Regions from separate parts of the Acinetobacter sp. GG23 genome, predicted to be linked through region 2. Evidence: riboswitches for the same ligand, from Rfam matches in the RefSeq annotation. Region 2 holds a riboswitch; the other holds the start of a gene.
What was found. A riboswitch is a leader RNA that binds a small molecule or an ion and turns the genes downstream of it on or off. The one in region 2 is predicted to bind cobalamin.

Region 1: another riboswitch for cobalamin. It lies ahead of AC3CAU_RS06010 (TonB-dependent receptor plug domain-containing protein); the one in region 2 lies ahead of AC3CAU_RS13475 (5-methyltetrahydropteroyltriglutamate--homocysteine S-methyltransferase).

The regions. Positions count from the first base shown of each region.
Region 1 is NZ_JBYMDJ010000002.1:596,072-599,229, forward strand. It holds gene AC3CAU_RS06010 (TonB-dependent receptor plug domain-containing protein) at 1-1,180, opposite strand, end outside; cobalamin riboswitch at 1,219-1,430, opposite strand; gene AC3CAU_RS06015 (phosphoribosylanthranilate isomerase) at 1,586-2,227, shown strand; gene trpB (tryptophan synthase subunit beta) at 2,211-3,158, shown strand, end outside.
Region 2 is NZ_JBYMDJ010000008.1:141,760-144,917, reverse strand. It holds gene AC3CAU_RS13480 (methylenetetrahydrofolate reductase C-terminal domain-containing protein) at 1-740, opposite strand, end outside; gene AC3CAU_RS13475 (5-methyltetrahydropteroyltriglutamate--homocysteine S-methyltransferase) at 863-1,999, opposite strand; cobalamin riboswitch at 2,324-2,474, opposite strand; gene AC3CAU_RS13470 (efflux RND transporter permease subunit) at 2,653-3,158, opposite strand, start outside.

The sequences.
Region 1 (3,158 bases), on a different contig from region 2:
ATGGTAAAACCTGATAACGAACAGAGCCTTGAGCAACAGTATGTGTATCGAACTTTTCATTATCTTCAACGCGGATACCGATTTGGGTATTTAATCCAGATTGATTGTATTTGTGTTGAATATAATAGCCTGTTGAATCAATATCTTCTTGGTAAGGTGAACCAAATGAAAGGATATCACCATCAATATTTCGCTGGGTCACGCCGACTAAGACATTTTGATGTGGTGTAAAGTCCCATTGGCCATAAATTTCGGATTCTTGGGTTTTGCTATGTACAAAATCGGGTGAATTATTTTGATCTATTTCGTCTTTAAATTGAGAAAAACGAGCATGTAACTCTAGATTTTCAAGAACACTTAAACGCCCTTTGACATTCATGATTTCATTCTTGAAGTCTTGAGAAACGAGAGCACCATAGTTATCGTAATCGCTATAACCTTTATTTTCACTATAATCAGCTGAAGCAGCAAAGCTTTCTTTATCCACACCTACTTTTGCACTATAGCCTTTTTGATCAAATGAGGCATTAGGTGCATTTTTGACATCTTTTACAGGTGTGCCGTCAGTTTCTAAGCGTTGACCCCGAATTTGTGCGTAGAAACCGTTTTCTGCTAAGTCTGCACCAATAACTGATTTATAAGTCTTATCTTCGCCGATTTCAGTAGTGACAAAAGCTGAAGTTTTTTCAGGCGTTTTTGAAATGAGTTGTACAACGCCAGAAATCGCATCAGTACCATATAAGACAGATGCAGGACCTTTTAGTACTTCAATTTGTTTAATATCTGTTGTATCAATAAATGCTAGGGATGCAGTACCAGAGGTTGCTGAATTTAGTCGTACACCATCTCTTAAAACAAGAGTTTGATTTGAATTACCACCACGTAGGAAAATAGAAGCTGTTTGCCCATAACCACCGCTTTGTACCATATTGATAGAAGCATCTGTTTGTAACAGTTGTGGTAAGGAAGCAATGGGTGACTGTTCAAGAATCTTCGGCTCAATAATATTAATTCGCGCAGGAACCTCACTGATTTTTTGCTCTGAACGAGAAGCAGTCACAACCAAGGTTTCTAAAGATGCATTAACAGAAGAATTTGTATTTGCTTGTGCAGATACGGATAAACCCATAGCAATAGTGATTGCGCCCACTAAAGCTGTAGGTTGAAAAAGAGTAGACATGTTTTTAAGCTCCATACATTCACCCCCCGTGAATGATTGAGTTAAAGGAGCAACAAGCAGGTTTCCGGACTTAAATGTAATATCAAATAGTTGATATTTGCATGTCCACCTTCCCACACATTTAGTGCAGTGGCGTCAATCTTAAAAAGATCTCATTGATATGCTTTTCATTTTACCGTTGCGGGGGCAGTGTCGGATTCTCACCAACTTCCCTAAAGCCTGAGCTTAGACTCGTTGCAATTGCGCGAAGTATAAGGTTTGTGTATGCATTAGACAATCTATGTCAATATTATTCCGGATGAACTTTACTCAAGCTTTTAAAATTGCATTACAATGATTCGCCCCCATATTTATAGACTGACTATAAATCGGGCAAAGATTAAGCCAAAAATTAGAGCGAAGTGTATGCGAACCCGTGCCAAAATTTGCGGAATCACACGAATAGAAGATATACATTCAGTTGTGAATGCCGGAGCAGATGCAATTGGTTTTGTATTTTTCTCACCGAGTCCACGCAGTGTTACCCAAGAGCAAGCGAAAGAACTGATTCAGCATGTACCTGCCTATGTGCAGACTGTGGGTTTGTTTGTGAATGCATCGCTTGATGAAATTGCGCAAATTTTAAAACACGCACCAGTCGATATTTTGCAGTTCCATGGTGATGAAACACCTGAACAATGTCAGCACATTTCGAATCAGGTCGGTCGCCGCTGGTATAAAGCAATACAGGTGAAACCTGAGCTAGATGTCATTAATACTATAAAAAGCTACCAAAATGTAGGCGCAAGCGCAGTATTATTGGATGCTTGGCATCCTGAACTGAAGGGCGGAACAGGGCACAGCTTTGACTGGTCAAAATTCCCCAAACTCGATATTCCTTTAATTTTGGCGGGCGGCTTAAAGCCTGACAATATTGAAGACGCTATAAAGACGACCAATGCTTATGCAGTCGATGTCAGCGGAGGCGTAGAGTCCGCAAAAGGTATAAAAGACCAACAACTCATTGAACAGTTTATGCAAGGAGTCCAACGTGGATCAGCAAAATAAAGGTCATAACAGTCAAGTTGACTATACCCAATTCCCCGACGAACGCGGGCATTTCGGTATTCATGGCGGACGTTTTGTCTCAGAAACACTGATGGCGGCTTTAGAAGACTTGGAAAAGCTCTATTTCCGCATGAAAGATGATAAACAGTTTCTGGCAGAATTCGACCGTGATTTAGCCTACTATGTAGGTCGTCCGAGTCCACTTTATCATGCTGAACGATGGTCAAAAGAGTTGGGTGGTGCGCAAATTTACTTAAAACGTGAAGACTTGAATCACACCGGTTCGCACAAAGTCAACAACACTATTGGCCAGGCACTACTTGCTAAACTTTCAGGTAAAAAACGGATTATTGCAGAAACTGGCGCAGGTCAGCATGGCGTAGCAACAGCTACGATCGCTGCACGTTTAGGACTTGAATGTGTGGTGTTCATGGGTGCAGACGATGTTAAACGTCAAGCCATGAATGTATACCGTATGCGTTTACTCGGTGCTACAGTTGTACCGGTAGAAAGCGGTTCAAAAACATTGAAAGATGCCATGAACGAAGCGATGCGTGACTGGGTAACTAATGTTGATTCAACTTATTACGTGATTGGGACAGTTGCAGGTCCGCACCCATATCCGCAACTGGTTCGTGACTTCCAGTCGATTATTGGTCGTGAAGCACGTAAACAGATTCAGGAGCAGGCAGGGCGTTTACCTGATGCCCTGGTTGCCTGTGTCGGCGGTGGTTCAAATGCGATGGGCTTATTCTATCCGTTCCTGAATGATGAAGATGTGAAAATGTACGGTGTTGAAGCAGCAGGTCATGGTATTGAGACTGGTAAGCACTCCGCGCCGCTAAACGCAGGTCATGTTGGTGTACTGCATGGTAACCGTACTTATTTGATGTCGGATGAGCAAGGCCAAATCATTGAAACGCATTCAATT
Region 2 (3,158 bases):
AAAGCACAGCGCAAATACACCCGCTCGTTCAGTCCTGTCTGTTTTTCATCTGTTAGCACCTGCAGCATATGCGGTGTGATGACGATGCCAGCGACCTGATGTTTCACCATAAAATTGGCACGCGCCAAACTGAGGGGCATGACACAGGCGAGTATTTTCTGCGTGTACTGATGATGATTTAAAAATATCTTGGCTTGTTTTAAAGCATTCATGTCGTAACCCAATTGCGTGATAATAAAATCCGCACCTGCCTTAAGCTTCTTGTGCAGTTTTAAATATTGTGCGTCACGCTCAGCTTCGGCATATTTAAACGGATTAAAGGTTACCCCCAGATAAAATCCGCCATGACGCTTGGCTGCCATCACCGCATTGACCGACTCCAGGTATCGGGTGCGTAGTGATCCATCTTCTCCATGACAATGTTCTTTCAGCTTGTCGCCTGTCAGCAATAAAAGATTGTTGATCTTCGCTGCTTTGGCTTGCTGTAAGAATAACTCAAAATCCTGAATATCCTGCCCTTTTCCGGCAAAATGTAAAACCTTGTCGACTGAATCGGGGTACTGTTGGCTCGCTGCAAGCGGTGTCACATCATGATCTGAATGGACACGGTCTGCCAATGTCATCACTGCAGGATATCTGGCAAATTCAGTTTTCACAGGGAAAATCTCATTCAGTGAAGTAAGGTATTCCACCAGGATACAAAACTGGTTGTTCTGAAAACAGGAAGATAATTGAGACATAGACAAAGGAGATCTAAAGGATTAAAAAGAAATCAAGCTGAATTATAGGCCAGAAAGATTGAAATACTACCTGTCACTACCCGTAAATAGTGGTGACAGAAGTGATGCCTCCTAAGTGGTAATTATCCCCACACCTCTTTCGCGACTTCATTCATCAGTTTGATTTTCTTCCACTGGGTATCGTAGGACACCTTGTTGCCTTCTTCCATCGAAGCAAAACCACTCTGAAGACACAGGCCTAACCGCTCTAATGGCAGGAAGTTAGAAGCAGTTTGAATACGAGTTATGATCTCGGATCTGGTTTCCACCCTTTCAGTTTTGGTTGAGATCAAACCTAAGAACACTTCTGCTTGCGCGCTCTGCAGTTTGGCTAGAGGTTCAAAACCACCCGCTCGCTCAGTATCAAATTCCAGGAAATAGCGATCGATATTTTGAAGTTCGTTTAAAACATGATCTGCAATAAAGTCATAGTCACCCTGATACAGCCAGCTCGAACTAAAGTTTCCACGTTCGATATGCAAGGCAACAAACAGATCAGCAGGCTTATTGTCTAAGGCCATATTTAATGCTTTGACACAGCAGCCAGCCAGTTCTACCGGATTCATCCCCTGCTCAAGCTCCTGCGTACGATAGCGTTCATCACACAGATATGCCAAAAACTGGTCATTGATCTGGATATAGCGGCAGCCCTGATCATAAAGTGCAGTTATTGCTTCTCGAAAACATAGACCCAAATCTTGGATATAGGCATCTAAGTCACCCGCATAATAACGGTTATTACGCAGATACGGATACAGCATCATATTCGGACTAGGCAGACAATATTTGGCTGTGGCAAAACCTTCAATCGCTTGGTGCAAATAGCGATAGTGCGCTAAACAGTTGTGATCTGCATTAAAGAAAATCTTGTCAGTAACCCGAACATCATAGGGTTTACTGATGACATCTTTATATTTTAAGCCATCCCGTATTTTATGGCCTTCAATTCCATCGAGCTGTTCCAGGAAATCAAAATGCCACCAGGCACGGCGAAAATCACCATCTGTCATCACTGAACAATCGAGATCGAGCTGGATATCGACCAGATTATCAATTTCTGCATTTTCAACCTGTCGCAAAGTTTCTTCATAAATGACACGATCCGCAAAATCATAACGTGCCTTCTTTAATTTTAGCGCTCTTAAGAAGCTGCCGATATGTTCTGCTTTATTACCTGCATACTGAGTTTTAGCAGCTTGAGTGGTATTGCTTGTGGTCATTGTTTTAATTCATTGTCGTATAAATGCCATGAATGGATCAGCATTTATTTAAATAGAGGGAGGCAGAACATCACTTGGTCAACCGAGGACGTTGAGTCAATAAAATATTTCTGTCAGGAATTAGATTTCAACAGCTCAATCAGCTGAAGGAGATAGGCAAAAAAAAGGAATAAAAATAAAATAGTTTAAAAATAAGCATAATTTACCTGAACACACGCCCCGTGCGATATCGAAATGGATGATGCTAGAGTGATATAGGCGCGCAAAAGTAAATTGAAAAAGATCAAATCAAATTAAGACATCCCCTATTAACGCCCACCGCATTATTTTGGTCTGCTTTAGGCCGGTCTCCGGACTTAAGGATATTGAGTTAATACCCTATTCACCGTTGCGGGGGCAGTGTTAGCTTGCACAAATGTGCACTAACTTCCCAGTTTCACTTCTCTAAGGAAGCACCTGAAGCGATGCAAAGCCTAAGGTTAAGTTTTTGCTAAGTCAAACAGTTTATGATGATTTCTCCTCCCCTCTCAGATACTCCAAAACAACTCCACTCATCCTGAGATGATTCACTTATTCGGCATTCTTTGCTTAGACAGACACAAGATAATCCTTTTCAAGATCATCCTGTGTCTATTTACTTCATTTTGTGAGCATTATTTTGTTTCTGATTTGGAGTATTTTTGATGACTGTTCATCCAGCGATACAGTACTGGTAAAAGCACTAAAGTCAGCAAGGTAGATGAAAGAATCCCGCCAATCACTACGGTTGCCAGTGGCCGTTGAACCTCAGCGCCTGTTCCGGTTGCCAGCGCCATCGGTACAAAGCCCAGTGAAGCCACGCAAGCTGTCATCAACACTGGTCTTAAGCGCAAAATAGCCCCCTGCCACACGGCTTCATGCACTGGATATTTATCCCTTAATTCTTTAATGAAGGTCAACATCACCAGTCCATTGAGGACTGCAACACCAGATAAGGCAATAAAACCAATCCCAGCTGACATCGATAATGGTATATCCCTTAGCCAAAGAAATACCACACCACCGGTCAAGGCAAAGGGTACCCCGGTAAAGACCAATAGACTTTCTTTAACATTGTGAAAGACCGCCATCAGTAAAATAAAGATGGTAATTAAAGCCAGTGGAATCACGATTTGCATCC